DNA from 3 places in the Methylobacterium terrae genome. Region 1 is predicted to be linked to each of the others. Evidence: riboswitches for the same ligand, from Rfam matches in the RefSeq annotation. Region 1 holds a riboswitch; each other region holds the start of a gene.
The links. Region 1 has a riboswitch for thiamine pyrophosphate ahead of DK419_RS08660 (LuxE/PaaK family acyltransferase). Riboswitches for the same ligand answer to the same signal wherever they lie in the genome.
Positions count from the first base shown of each region.

Region 2: another riboswitch for thiamine pyrophosphate. It lies ahead of thiC (phosphomethylpyrimidine synthase ThiC); the one in region 1 lies ahead of DK419_RS08660 (LuxE/PaaK family acyltransferase).
Region 3: another riboswitch for thiamine pyrophosphate. It lies ahead of thiO (glycine oxidase ThiO); the one in region 1 lies ahead of DK419_RS08660 (LuxE/PaaK family acyltransferase).

Region 1 covers NZ_CP029553.1:1,929,949-1,934,547, forward strand. Annotated here, with positions in the region: gene DK419_RS08650 (RidA family protein) at 1-410, opposite strand, end outside; gene DK419_RS08655 (TetR/AcrR family transcriptional regulator) at 518-1,108, shown strand; TPP riboswitch at 1,145-1,243, shown strand; gene DK419_RS08660 (LuxE/PaaK family acyltransferase) at 1,348-2,424, shown strand; gene DK419_RS08665 (acyl-CoA reductase) at 2,421-3,875, shown strand; gene DK419_RS08670 (ABC transporter ATP-binding protein) at 3,865-4,599, shown strand, end outside.
Region 2 covers NZ_CP029553.1:5,152,139-5,156,737, forward strand. Annotated here, with positions in the region: gene DK419_RS23830 (transglycosylase domain-containing protein) at 1-469, opposite strand, end outside; gene DK419_RS23835 (type 1 glutamine amidotransferase) at 674-1,525, shown strand; gene DK419_RS23840 (acyltransferase family protein) at 1,530-2,669, opposite strand; gene DK419_RS23845 (restriction endonuclease) at 2,775-3,149, opposite strand; TPP riboswitch at 3,327-3,438, shown strand; gene thiC (phosphomethylpyrimidine synthase ThiC) at 3,497-4,599, shown strand, end outside.
Region 3 covers NZ_CP029553.1:5,006,855-5,011,453, forward strand. Annotated here, with positions in the region: gene rpoD (RNA polymerase sigma factor RpoD) at 1-1,019, shown strand, start outside; gene DK419_RS23150 (adenylate/guanylate cyclase domain-containing protein) at 1,206-2,453, shown strand; TPP riboswitch at 2,495-2,627, shown strand; gene thiO (glycine oxidase ThiO) at 2,693-3,889, shown strand; gene thiS (sulfur carrier protein ThiS) at 3,886-4,098, shown strand; gene thiG (thiazole synthase) at 4,123-4,599, shown strand, end outside.

The DNA.
Region 1 (4,599 bases):
CGGCCGCCGGCGGGAATGCGCGCGATCGCCTTGATCTCGAAGTCGAAGCCCGCGAGCCAGGTCACCCCGACGGCGGTCCAGTTCGGGTAGGGCGGCTCGCCGATCACCCGATCGCGCACCCGCATCACCGCGTCGAACTGCGCCTCCGGGTCGGTGTGGAAGGTCGTCACGTCGACGACGTCGTCGAAGGTGCAGCCCGCCGCCGCCAGCACCGCCGCGAGCCGGGCGAAGGCCTGCGCGACCTGGGCCTCGAACTTGGGCTCGGGCGACCCGTCCTCGCGGCTGCCGACCTGGCCGGAGACGAACAGGAGGTCGCCGGAGCGGATCGCCGCCGAGTAGCGGTGCTTGTCGTAGAGGGCCTGCCGGCCGGGCGGGAAGACGGCGTCGCGGGTGGGTCGGGCTTGCGCCATGGGTTGCTCCTCCGGGCCGCGCGTTGATATACGGTCCGTATGTGAAGGAGCATGGATACGCGCCGTATGTCAATTCACATACGGCGCGTATGTCACGAGGGAGCGGAATGGCCGGACGACGCGCGCGGATGATGGAGGAGACGAAGGGGAAGCTCCTCCGGGCCGCCCGGGACGCCTTCGCGACGAAGGGCTACGCGGCCGCCTCGATGGACGACCTGACCGCCGAGGCCGGGCTGACGCGCGGCGCGCTCTACCACCATTTCGGCGACAAGAAGGGGCTGCTCCAGGCGGTCATCGATCGCATCGACGCCGAGATGGCGGCGCGGCTGCGGGTCGTCGGCGAGGGCGCGCCGACGCCGTGGCACGGGCTCCTCGACGAGTACCGGGCCTATATCGAGATGGCGCTGGAGCCCGAGATCCAGCGCATCGTGCTCCTCGACGGCCCGGCGGTGCTCGGCGATCCGTCCCGCTGGCCGAGCCAGAACGCCTGCCTCGCCGAGACGACCCGGCGCATCGGGGCCCTCGTCGCGGACGGGGCGATCCCGGCGATCGACCCGGAGGCGGCGGCGCGCCTCCTCAACGGCGCCTCGCTCCACGCGGCTTTGTGGGTCGCGGCCTCGGACGCGCCCGAGGCGGTGCTGGGAAAGGCCCTCGACGCGTTCCGGCGGCTCGCCGAGGGGTTGGGGCGCCCAGCTTGACACCCGCGCCCACGCCCCCCACTCTCCCCCGCTCCCAGGGGAGCCTCGCGAGGAGGCTGAGATTCCGCCGGTCCGGACCCGTCCGGGCGCCGCGGTGACCCTATGAACCTGATCCGGGTCATGCCGGCGTAGGGATGCGGGACCGGCACGGGCTCCAGGGCCGACCGAGCCGTCTTTTCGCGCATGATCTCTCCGCTCGCGCATGGCCGTCGCCCGGGAACGGGCGCGAGGTGGCCGTCATGTCGCAAGCCGAGATCGTCGAGGCGCTGCTCGCCTTCATCGCGCGGGACGACGCGACCGACGACGCGTTCGAGGCGCTGGCCCTGCGGCTGTTCGCCCACCAGTTCACGCACAACGCGCCCTACCGCCGCTTCGCCCAGGCGCGCGGGCGCACGCCGCTCACGGTGCGGCGCTGGCACGACATCCCGGCGGTGCCGATCAAGGCGTTCAAGGACCTGACCCTGAGCTGCTGCCCGCCGGAGGCGGCCGAGCGGGTGTTCATGACGAGCGGCACGACCGGAAGCGGGCGCGGCCGCAGCTACCATCCGACGCTCGCGGTCTACGACGCCTCGATGCTGGCGGGCTTCTCCGCCCGGATCATGCGCGGGCGAAAGACGATCCGGATGGGCATCCTGTTCCCGGACGAGGCGGCGCTGCCGAATTCCTCGCTCGCCCACTACCTGGCGCTGGCGAAGGAGCGGTTCGGCACGCCGGACAGCGCGGTCTTCGTCCGTCAAGGCGGGCTCGACCTCGACGCGCTCCTGCGCGCGCTCGGTGAGGCCGAGGCCTCGGGCGCGCCCATCGCGCTGCTCGGCGCCACCTACGCCTTCGTGCCGGTGATGGACGCGCTTCGCGATCGGGGTCGCCGCTTCGCCCTGCCGCCGGGGAGTTTCCTGTTCGACACCGGCGGCTTCAAGGGCCAGTCGCGGGAGATCGAGCCGGACGCGTTCTACGACGGGCTGTCGCAGGCGTTCGGGGTGCCGCGGGCGGCCTGCTTCAACATGTACGGCATGACCGAGCTGAGCACACAGTTCTACGACGACGGCAACGCGGCCTGCCCGCCGGTGAAGTCCGGTCCGCACTGGATCCGCAGCCGCGTCGTCGATCCGCTGACCGGCCAGGATCTCCCGGAGGGCGAGACCGGCGTGCTGGTCCACCACGACCTCGCGCATTTCAATTCGGTCTCGGCGATCCTGACCGAGGATGCCGGGGTGGTCGTGCCCGGGGGCTTCCGGCTGCTCGGGCGGGTCGAGGGCTCGGCCTCCCGCGGCTGCTCGGTCGCGGTGGCCGAGTTCCTGGCCGCCGCACAGGGATGAGCGCGGTCGAGCAGGCCGGCCACCTGCCGGATATCTTCCCCGAGCCGGTCGGCCGGCGCGTCGCCGCGCACACGGCCTGGGGCGAGACCGTCGCGGTCGCGCTGCCGTCCTTGAGCGAGGGCCAGGCCGGGGCCCTGTGCGCCCATATCCGACGCCAAGCCCGCGAGCGCTTGCGGCGGATGGAGACCGCCCGCATCGTCGCCGCCATCGACCGGGCGAGCGCCTGCCTGCTCGACCGCGCCCACCCCCTGCGCCGCAAGGCCGAGGCGCTGCTCCCGGTCGTCACCGGCTACGACCGCGAGACCGTGCGGCTCGGCCTGACGAGCACCCTCAAGACCTTCCGGCGGCCGCAGCTTCTGCGCTTCCTGGCCGAGGACTTTTCCGATCCCGGGATGCTCGACGGCTTCCGGCCGGCGGTGAAGGGCGGGTTCGTGCGGGCGAAGGCGCCCGACCTGCTGCTCCACGTCTGGGCCGGCAACGTCCCGGCCCTGCCGCTGTGGAGCCTCGTCGCGGGCCTGCTCGTCAAGGCCGGCACGATCGGCAAGCTCGCCTCGGCCGAGCCGCTGACCGCGGGCTGGTTCGCGGGGCTCGTCGCGGAGGCCGATCCCGAGCTCGGGGAGTGCCTCGCGATCACCTGGTGGAAGGGCGGCGAGGACGCGATCGAAGGAGCGTTCCTGGGAGAGGCCGATTGCGTCATGGCCTATGGCGGCAACGCGACGCTCGCGGCGTTGCGCGCCAAGCTGCCGATCACGGCCCGGTTCCTGCCGCACGGCCACCGCATCGGCTTCGCGATGGTCGCCCGCGAGGCGCTCGACAGCCGCCGCGCCGGCCCGCTCGCGCGGCTCGCCGCCCACGACGTCGTGCGCTACGAGCAGCAGGGCTGCTACGCGCCGCAGATGCTGTTCGTCGAGCGCGGCGGCGCGGTGGCGCCGGACGCGTTCGCCCGCCACCTCGCCCACGAGCTCGCCGCGATGGCGAGCCGCCACCCGCGCCGGCGGCTCGACGCGGGCGAGGCCGCCGCGATCGCCGGGTGGCGCAGCGCCCACGAGATGCGCGCCCTGGATGGTGGCGCGGCGCTCCTCGGCGACCCGGCCGATCCGTGGAGCGTCGCCCTCCTCGACGAGGCCGCCGCCTTGAGCCCGTCGGGCCTCAACCGCACCGTCGCGGTGGTGGCGCTCGACGATCTCGCCGAGGTGCCGGCCCTGGTCGCCCCCCATCGCGCCTACCTCCAGACCGCCGGGATCGCCGCCGCCCCCGCGCGGCTGCTGACGCTCGCCGACGACCTCGCGGCGGTCGGCGTCACCCGGATCTCGGCCATCGGCCGCATGACCGCGCCGGAGGCCGGCTGGCACCATGACGGGCGCTTCAGCCTCCTCGACCTCGTCACCGTGACGGAGATCGAGGCGAGCGCCGAGGCGGCGGCGGAAGGCTTCGCGCCCTATGCCGACTGACGCCTTCCTCGCCCTCGACGGCGTGCGCTACCGCTTCCCCGGCGACCCGGCCGAGACCGTGGCGGGCGTCGACTGGGCGATCCCCCGCGGGGCGATCCACTGCCTGCTCGGCCGCAGCGGCTGCGGCAAGACGACGTTGCTCAAGCTCGCCGCCGGCCTGCTGGCGCCGGATCACGGCACGGTCCGGCTCGGCGGCGAAGCCTTGCGCGGCCCCTCCCCCCGCGTCGGCTTCGTGTTCCAGGCCCCGACCCTCCTCGACTGGCTCTGCGCCCTCGACAACGTGCTCTTGCCGGTCTCGCTCAAGCGCCGGCCCCGTCCCGCCGACCGGGACGCCGCCCGCGACCTGCTCGCGGCGATGGGCCTCGGCGACCTCGCCGGCCGCCGGCCCGCCGCCCTCTCGGGCGGGCAGCGGAGCCGGGTCGCGATGGCGAGGGCGCTCATCGGCGGCCCGGACCTCCTGCTCCTCGACGAGCCCTTCGCCGCCCTCGACGCGCTGACCCGCGAGGAGTTGCAGGACGACCTCCTGGGCCTCTGCGCCTCGCGCGGGACCGCGGCGCTCTTCGTCACCCACGACATCGCCGAGGCGGTCACCCTCGGCGACCGGGTCGGGGTGATGGCGGCCGGGCGCCTGATCCACGAGGGCGCGGTCCCGCTGCCCCGGCCGCGGCCTCCCGGCATCCGCTACGAGCCCGCCTTCGGGGCGGCGTGCCGCCATCTGCGCGCG
Region 2 (4,599 bases), 2.9 Mb from region 1:
GGTAGGGCGGCAATTCGCGGATGCTCACCGTGCGCCCGCCGGTCTCGCCGCGATTGGCCAGCAGCGAGCCGTCGGCGGCCAGGATCGCGATGTTGGGCGGGCGCTTGGGCACCGCGAGCTGGTCGATCGGCGGCAGCTGCGAGGCGTGGTAGGCGACGATGCCGGCGACCGCCACCAGGCCCCAGAGACCCAGGATCACCGTGCCGTAGACGAGGGTGCCGAGGAACGAGCGCCGCCGGCGCCGCGGCGCGGCCGGTGCCGCGCGGGCGGCCCGCTTCGGCGGCGCCTTGGCCGCCTTGCCGGACCCCTTGGATGCGCCCTTGGATGCGCCCTTGGATGCTCCGTTGGCCACGCCGCCCCCCGCCCGGTCGCCGCGCGAGAGGCGCAGGTCGAGGGAGGCCGGGTCCGCCGGCCCGTCCGCCTCGAACCGCGGCTCGACCCGACCTGTCCGCTCGCGACCCTTCGCCATTCCGCCGTGTTCCCCTTCGCCCCCGGACGAGCCGGCCCGCGCGGGGCACTCAAGAGACGTTAAATGAGGCGGGTTTAAGGGCCGTTAACCGAAACTTTGTCAAATAAACTCCGTGACTTACGCGATCGACCCGGCGGCTGCGGCAAGCCGTGCCGGAACGGCGCCCATCCGCGAGCGTTGCGGTGGCTCTGACAAGGAGCCGACATGCTGCACCTGCTGGTGGCGGACGGGAACGACCGGGCCGGCCGCGAGAAGCACCTTACGGTCTGCGACAAGACCTCCGCCCAGACCTATGCGGGCATCCTGACGACCCTGGCGCCGGACGCGATCTGCCACCTCGTCGCCCCGGCCGATGCCGACGCGGTGCTGCCCCACGCGCTGTCCGATTGCGACGCCCTGGTCCTCACCGGCTCGACCCTGCACGTCGAGGAGGGCGGCCCCGCCGTGACCCGGCAATGCGACCTGGTACGGGCGGCGCTGGAGGCGGGCATCCCGGTCTTCGGCTCGTGCTGGGGCGTGCAGGTGGCGGCGACGATCGCGGGGGGCCGGGCCGCCCGCAACCCGCGGGGCCCCGAATACGGGCTCGCCCGCGCCATCAGCCGGACCGAAGGAGGAAGGGGGCATCCGCTGCTCGACGGGCGCCCGCCGGCCTGGGACGCGCCCGCGATCCACGACGACGCGGTGATCGAGCCGCCGCCGGGGAGCACGGTGCTCGCCGGCAACGACCGCCTCGACGTCCAGGCGATCGAGATCCGCCTCGGCGACGGCGTATTCTGGGGCACGCAGTACCATCCCGAGCTCGACCTCGACGAGGTCGCGGCGATGCTGCGGCTCTCGGCGCAAGGCGTGGTCGAGGCCGGACTGTGCGCCGACGAGGCGGCGCTGCACGCCTACGCGGACGCCTTGCGCGACCTGCACCGCGATCCCGAGGGCCGGCCCGACCTCGCCTGGCGCCTCGGCGTCGCCGCCGAGGTGCTGGTGCCGGAGCGGCGCCGGCGCGAGATCCGCAACTTCCTCGACCGGGTCGTCCGGCCGCGGGCCGGGGAACGGCGCTGACGGTTCAGGCCGTGCGGACCGGCGCGAGGTGCGGCGCGGCCGGCGCCCGCTCCTCGCCGACGAGGTGGAAGGCGGCCGGGCGGCGGAACAGGAACCGCGCCGGGGTGTGGCGCACCAGCCGCTCGATGCCGAGCGGCAGGGCCACCGCGGTCACCGTCACGAGGAGCGAGACCAGCCCGACATCGTCGATGATCCCGCTCCTCACGAGCAGCGTGCGCAGGGCGGCCATCGGCAGGAAGAAGGCGAGGTAGATCACGATCGAGCGCTCGCCGCAGGCCCGCAGCGCTTCCGTGACCGGGCCGCCGGCCTTCGTCAGCAGCGCCGCGGTCGCCACGATCGCGAGCGCGCCGGCCGCCCCCAGCACCAGGCTGATTCCGGGCAGGCTCGCGAGCGTCGGGTGGGATGGGAAGCCCGTGGCCGTGAAGGTGAAGACGCCCTCGACCAGCGCCCAGGCCGCGAGCCCGAGGAGCGCGAGGCCGGCCCTCGCCCGCACCACGTCGGCGAGCGCGAAGATCCGGGACGCGAAGAGGGTGCCGGCGACGAAGTAGACGAAGCGCCCGCAGAACTCGTCGATCAGGGTCGAGCCGGTATGGATCGGGGCGAGCTGCAGGAGCGCCGCGCCGATCAGCAGCAGCGGGCCGGGCACCCGGCGCAGCAGCTTCACGGCGACCGAGAACACCGCCAGCAGGTAGATGAACCACAGGGTCGAGTACGGCTCGACCAGCCCGTAGGCGAGGTGGGCGAGGAAGGCGCCGGGTCCCGCGCCCTCGGTGATCTGGCCGTACTTCACCGCCGACTGGAGCACGAGCCACAGCAGGTAGAAGTAGGCGAAGTGCACGATCCGCCGGTCGGCGAACAGCCGCCAGTCGCGGTCGACCACCCGGCCGAGGAACAGGCCGGAGAGGAGGAAGAAGTCGGGGATCCGGAACGGTTTGGCGAACTCCACGACGTGGTGCATGAAGCCTTCGCGCCCCATCGCCTCGCCAACTCCGAGGGTGGAGTGCATCATCACCACCAGGATGATGCAGATGCCCTTGGCGACGTCGACCCAGGCGAGGCGGCCCGGCTCCGCCGTTTGGCGCGGGCGCACCGGATCGTCCGGCCGGACCGAGAGGGCGGGTTCGGTGTTGGAGCGGGCGGACATCGGCGTCTCCACGAGGGCGATCCGAGGCTCGCACGCAGACGTAAAGAACCGGCCGGGGACGTCCGGTCGAATCGCGCGGAGATCCGCAAGGCGGCGTTCACCCTCTCACCGGGAACTCCGCTTCGAGTCCCGCCGCGTCCGGGTCATGCGCGTCGCGGCGTGGAAATCGTCCGGCTTCGTGCGAACCCAGTCGAGGAAGCGGGCGATCTCGGGCTCGGCCCGCAGGCTCTCGACGTCGCTGAGGCGCCGCGCCAGCTCGGCCTCGCTGTGGCGGGCGTGGATCGCCGAGTGGCAGATCTGGTGCAGCTGCACGGTCTCGCCGTGGGTGCCGCCCTTCAGCTTCGGCGTCAGGTGATGGCGGCTCTGGCGCGCGCCGGCCGGGATCGGCCGCTCGCAGAGCGGGCAGATCACGCTCGCGCGGGCATGCGGGCCGTGGGTGGAGGGGTCGTCGTCGCGCCAGCGCCGGTCACGGCGTCCCAAATCGGGCTCCTGCGGGGAAGGCTTGCGGGGAAGGCTTGCGGGGAAGGCTTGCGGGGAAGGGAGGTTCGCCGATCTATCTGGGTCGCCCGCCCCCGGTGCTTCAAGGCCGGCGCCGGGATGCCGCAGCGTCCCGGCGCAGGGGCGATTGACAAACCTCCTGCACCACAGGACAGTCGCCCCGTTACCGAGGGGAGCCCCGCCGACGGGGGCTGAGATTGGACGAGCGCGCGTCCTGACCCTTGAACCTGATCCGGTTCGTACCGGCGGAGGGACGGGAACCTGCCATGACCGACGTGACCCGTGCGTCCTCGCGCCTCGAGGCCGGATCGTCTCCCCGGGAGAGATCCATGAACGCACCCGCCTTCCCCCAAGGACTGCCCCACCGCGTCACCACCGGGCCGGTCACCGGCTCGGCCAAGGCCTACGCCTCGCCGAAGGAGCGCCCAGACCTCCGGGTGCCCTGCCGCGAGATCGCGCTCACCGACCCGGGCGAGGCCCCGGTGCGGGTCTACGACCCGTCCGGCCCCTACACCGAGGCCGACGCCCGCATCGACCTGAGCGCCGGGCTGCCGGAGGTCCGCGCCGGCTGGATCGCGGCCCGCGGCTACGGGGCGATCGCGCCGCGGGCGGTGCGGCCGGAGGATAACGGATTTGCCGCCGAGGACCGGCTGGTGGCGCCGTGCCCGGCCGCCCGCACCGTGCGGCGGGGCGAGGCCGGCCAGATGGTCACCCAGTACGAGTTCGCCCGGGCCGGGATCGTCACCGAGGAGATGATCTACGTCGCCCACCGGGAGAACCTGTGCCGCGACGCGATGCGGGCCGGCGCCGAGGCCAGGATCGCCGACGGCGAGGGCCACGGGGCCGCGATCCCGCCCTTCGTCACCCCCGAATTCGTCCGCGACGAGGTCGCCAGAGGCCGGGCGATCATCCCGGCCAACATCAACCACACCGAACTCGAGCCGATGGCGATCGGCCGCAACTTCCTCGTCAAGATCAACGCCAATATCGGCAACTCGGCGGTGACCTCCTCGGCCGCCGACGAGGTCGAGAAGATGGTGTGGGCGATCCGCTGGGGCGCCGACACGGTCATGGACCTGTCGACCGGCCGCAACATCCACAACATCCGCGGCTGGATCCTGCGCAACGCCCCCGTGCCGATCGGCACGGTGCCGATCTACCAGGCGCTGGAGAAGGTCGGCGGCGATCCGCTCAAGCTCGACTGGGAGGTGTTCAAGGATACCCTGATCGAGCAGGCCGAGCAGGGGGTGGACTACTTCACCATCCATGCCGGCGTGCGCCTCGCCCACGTGCCACTGACCGCGCGGCGGGTCACCGGCATCGTCTCGCGCGGCGGCTCGATCATGGCGCGCTGGTGCCTTGCCGGGCATCGGGAATCGTTCCTCTACGAGCGCTTCGAGGAGATCTGCGACATCTGCCGGGCCTACGACGT
Region 3 (4,599 bases), 3.1 Mb from region 1:
ACATCAACAAGCGCCTGATCTCGCACGAGGGCCGCCTGATGCGGCTCGCCGAGAACCACGGCGTCGCCCGCGACGAGTTCCTGCGTCACTACCAGGGCTACGAGCTCGATCCGCACTGGGTCGAGCGGGTGGCCAAGCTCGGCGGCAAGGGCTGGAAGAACTTAACCGAGCGCGGTGCGGTCAACATCCTGACACTTCGCGAGCAGATCATCTCGCTCGCCTCCGAGACCGGCCTGGAGATCCAGGAGTACCGGAAGATCGTCCACATGGTCCAGAAGGGCGAGCGCGAAGCCCGCCAGGCCAAGAAGGAGATGATCGAGGCGAACCTGCGGCTGGTGATCTCGATCGCCAAGAAGTACACCAACCGCGGCCTGCAGTTCCTGGACCTGATCCAGGAGGGCAACATCGGCCTGATGAAGGCGGTCGACAAGTTCGAGTACCGCCGCGGCTACAAGTTCTCGACCTACGCGACCTGGTGGATCCGGCAGGCGATCACCCGCTCGATCGCCGACCAGGCCCGCACGATCCGCATCCCGGTGCACATGATCGAGACGATCAACAAGATCGTCCGGACCTCGCGCCAGATGCTGCACGAGATCGGGCGCGAGCCGACGCCGGAGGAGCTGGCCGAGAAGCTGGCGATGCCGCTCGAGAAGGTGCGCAAGGTCCTCAAGATCGCCAAGGAGCCGATCTCGCTCGAGACCCCGATCGGCGACGAGGAGGATTCCCACCTCGGCGACTTCATCGAGGACAAGAACGTCGTCCTGCCGATCGACGCGGCGATCCAGTCGAACCTGCGCGAGACCACCACCCGGGTGCTGGCCTCGCTCACCCCCCGCGAGGAGCGGGTGCTGCGCATGCGCTTCGGCATCGGCATGAACACCGACCACACCCTCGAGGAGGTCGGCCAGCAATTCTCGGTGACCCGCGAGCGCATCCGCCAGATCGAGGCGAAGGCCCTGCGCAAGCTCAAGCATCCGAGCCGGTCCAGGAAGCTGCGGAGCTTCCTCGACAACTGAGTTCTGCGAATGCCAGGCAAGAAGGCCCGGGAGGTACCGCCTCCCGGGCCTTCTTCGTTATGGTGACGGGGCCCCGATCCGCGTCGCCGCGCCCCGCACTGGCGTGCCCGGGGTCGAGGGCCGGGGGGGGTCGGTTGCCCACTGCCAAGCCTTGCCGTCCCGCCCCGCAGCGCCCATGTCAGAGCCATGTCCGATCAGCCTCGCCTCAACTCCGCCCCGACGCCCACGGCTGCGGCGGACGGGTCGGAGGCGAGCGACATCCCGATCGGCCTGTTTCGCGACTGCGTGGCCCTGCGCGACTGGCTGCTCAGCGAGGGCGCGCGGCTGCCGGAATCCGGCGACCTCCTCGCCGGCATGGCCGAGCGGCTGAACGACCTCGGCGTACCGGTCGACCGGGCCACCACCGCCATCGACGCGCTGCACTCGGATTATTCCGGCGTCGGCCGGTTCTGGACCCGGGAGGACGGCGTCAGCTTCCGCCTGTTCCCGCACGGCGAGGCCAGCGAGCAGGCGCTCGCCCGCTCTCCCTTCGCGCAGGTCTTCGCCACCGGCCAGTGGCTGATCCTCGACCTGCGCGAGACGCCGGACGACCTCTACAGCATCGTCCCGGAGCTTAAAGGCGCGGGCTACACCCACTACATCACCGTGCCGCTGTTCTTCACCAACGGCACCAGGAACGGCGTCACCTTCGCGACTCGCGATCCGCGCGGCTTCGGCGACGACGACCTGGCGATCCTGCGCTTCATCGTGCCGACCCTGTCGGCGGTGATGGAAATGCGCGGCCTCAACGCGCGGCTCGACCACGTGCTCAGGGTCTATGTCGGCGACGGGCCGCACCAGGCGATCCTGGCCGGCTTCATCCGTCGCGGCCAGGTCGAGCGGATCCGCTCGGCGATCCTGTTCGCCGACATGCGCGGCTACACCCACCTCACCGACGCGCTCACGCCCGAGGCCTCAGTCGAACTCCTCAACACCTATTTCGACTGCCTGGTGCCCCCGATCGAGAGCGAGGGCGGCGAGGTCCTGAAGTACATGGGCGACGGCCTGCTGGCGATCTTCCGCGAGAGCGGCGACGACCTCGGCGGCGCGGCGCAAGGGGCGCTCACCGCCGCCCAGGCCGCGCTGCGCCGCGTCGAGGAGGCGAACCGCGCCGGGCGCTTCCCGACCCGCATCGAGATCGGCATCGCGCTCCACCACGGCGAGGCGGCCTACGGCAACGTCGGCTCCGGCGCGCGGCTCGATTTCACGGTGATCGGCCGCGACGTGAACCTGGCCAGCCGACTGGCCAAGCTCAACAAGGTCCTGTCCGAGCCGCTCCTGATGTCGAAGCCCTTCGTCGACTTCCTGTGGGGCGACCCCGAATTGCTCGGCACCCACCCCCTCGACGGCATCGCCGAGGAGATGGCGATCTACCGCCCGGGAAAAGGCGGTTGACCGAAGGCGGTTGACGAAGGCGGGTCGGCTCGCCAAATTCCGGCCGTTCCAGGGAGATCCCCGGCAAGGGGCTGAGACACCGCTGGACTGGGGCCTTTTCGCCCCGGTCGGCGCGGAAATCCTTCGAACCTGATCCGGCTCATACCGGCGTAGGGATTGGACAGGGTCGTCGAGACCCCCGCGCATCATCCGGCAACCGGGCGCAGTCCACTCTCTTCGGGCCACCGCGGAGACGAAGGGTGCACGCGCAGACGATCGGGCGGCGAGGCGGACCGGGCCCGACTTCGGACAGCGACCGGCTGCCGGAGCGGGCCGATGTCGCGGTGATCGGCGCCGGGCTGATCGGGCTCTCGGTCGCGTGGCGCCTCGCGAGGGCGGGCCTCGCGGTCGCGGTGATCGAGCGGGGCAAGGCCGGCGACGGCGCCAGCCTCGCGGCCACCGGCATGCTGGCGGCGGCGGCCGAGCACGAGCCCGGGGGCGAGGCCCTGTCGCCGCTCTGCCTCGCGAGCCAGCGCCTCTGGCACCCGTTTCGCGACGAGCTCGAGGCCGAGTCGGGCCTGACTCTCGATTACCGCCGCGAGGGCACCCTCGTCATCGCGCTCGGCCGCGACGAGGTCGAGCGCCTGCGCTTCCGCCACGACCTGCAGCGCCGCGACGGGTTGTCCGCCGAGTGGCTGTCCGGCCCGGCGGTGCGTGCCCGCGAGCCGGGCCTGCGTCCCACCGTCACCGCCGGACTGTTCTGTCCCGATGACCACCAGGTCGACCCGGCCCGGGTGATGGCGGCCCTGCGGCAGGCCGTCCGGGCTGCCGGCGGTCGTCTGGTCGAGGGCTGCACCGTCACCGCGCTCGCCCGCGAGGGCGGCCGGGTCACCGGCATCGAGACGACGTCGGGTGCGTTGCGGGCCGGCACCGTCGTGCTCGCCTCCGGCGCCTGGGCCGGGGAGGGGAACCTGGTCCCCGACCTCGCCCTGCCGGTGCGCCCGCTCAAGGGCCAGTCGATGGCGCTGCGGATGACGCCGCGCAGCGGCATCCTCTCCCACGTGGTCTGGACCGAGCAGGTCCACATGGCGCCGAAGGGCGACGGCACGCTGATCGTCGGCGCCACCGTGGAGGAGACCGGCTTCGACCCGAACCTCACCGCCGGCGGCCTCTACGCCCTGCTGGAGGGCGCCCGCCGGGCGCTCCCCGGGGTGGAGGAGATGCAGGTGGCGGGCGTGTGGAGCGGCTTTCGCCCGACCTCCGACGACGACGCCCCGATCCTCGGCGAGGCCGTGCCGGGCCTCGTGCTCGCCGCCGGCCACCACCGCAACGGCTACCTCCTGGCGCCCGTCACCGCCGAGGCCGTGTCGACCCTGATCCTGCGCGGCGAGACGCTGCCGGTGGCCGCTCCCTTCGGCCTCGCCCGGTTCGCCGCGCACCCTGGAGAACCCGCATGAAGCTCCACGTCAACGGCGAGCCCCGCGACAGCGAGGCCGCCACCCTCGACGCCCTGTGGCGCGACGAGACCGCCGACCTCGAACTCGCCGGCCCGCAGGGCTTCGCCATCGCGCTCAACGGCGCCGTGGTGCGCCAGCGCGACTGGGCCGGCACGGCGCTCAGCGAGGGCGACCGCGTCGAGATCGTGCGCGCCATGCAGGGCGGCTAGACACCAGACACCCGGAGACATCCCATGACCGAGACTCACGACGATCCCTTCGTCATCGCCGGCACGAGCCTGTCCTCGCGCCTCCTCATCGGCACCGCCGGCTACCCGACGCAGGCCATCATGAGCGAGGCGGTGCGGGCGAGTGCCGCCGAGGTGGTGACGGTCTCGATCCGCCGGATCTCGCTCCACGGCCACGGCTCGGACACGGTCGCCCGCCTGAAGGGCGCCCGCTTCCTACCCAACACCGCCGGCTGCGAGACCGCCCGCGACGCCGTGATGACGGCGGAGCTCGCCCGCGAGGCCCTCGGCACCGACTGGATCAAGGTCGAGGTGATCGGCGACCGCGAGACGCTCTATCCCGACGTCGCCGAGACCATCGAGGCCACCCGCCAGCTGGTCGAGTCGGGCTTCACGGTGCTGCCCTACTGCAACGACGATCCCGTCGTGTGCAGCCGCCTCGCCGACCTGGGGGCCGCCGCCGTGATGCCGATGGGCTCGCTG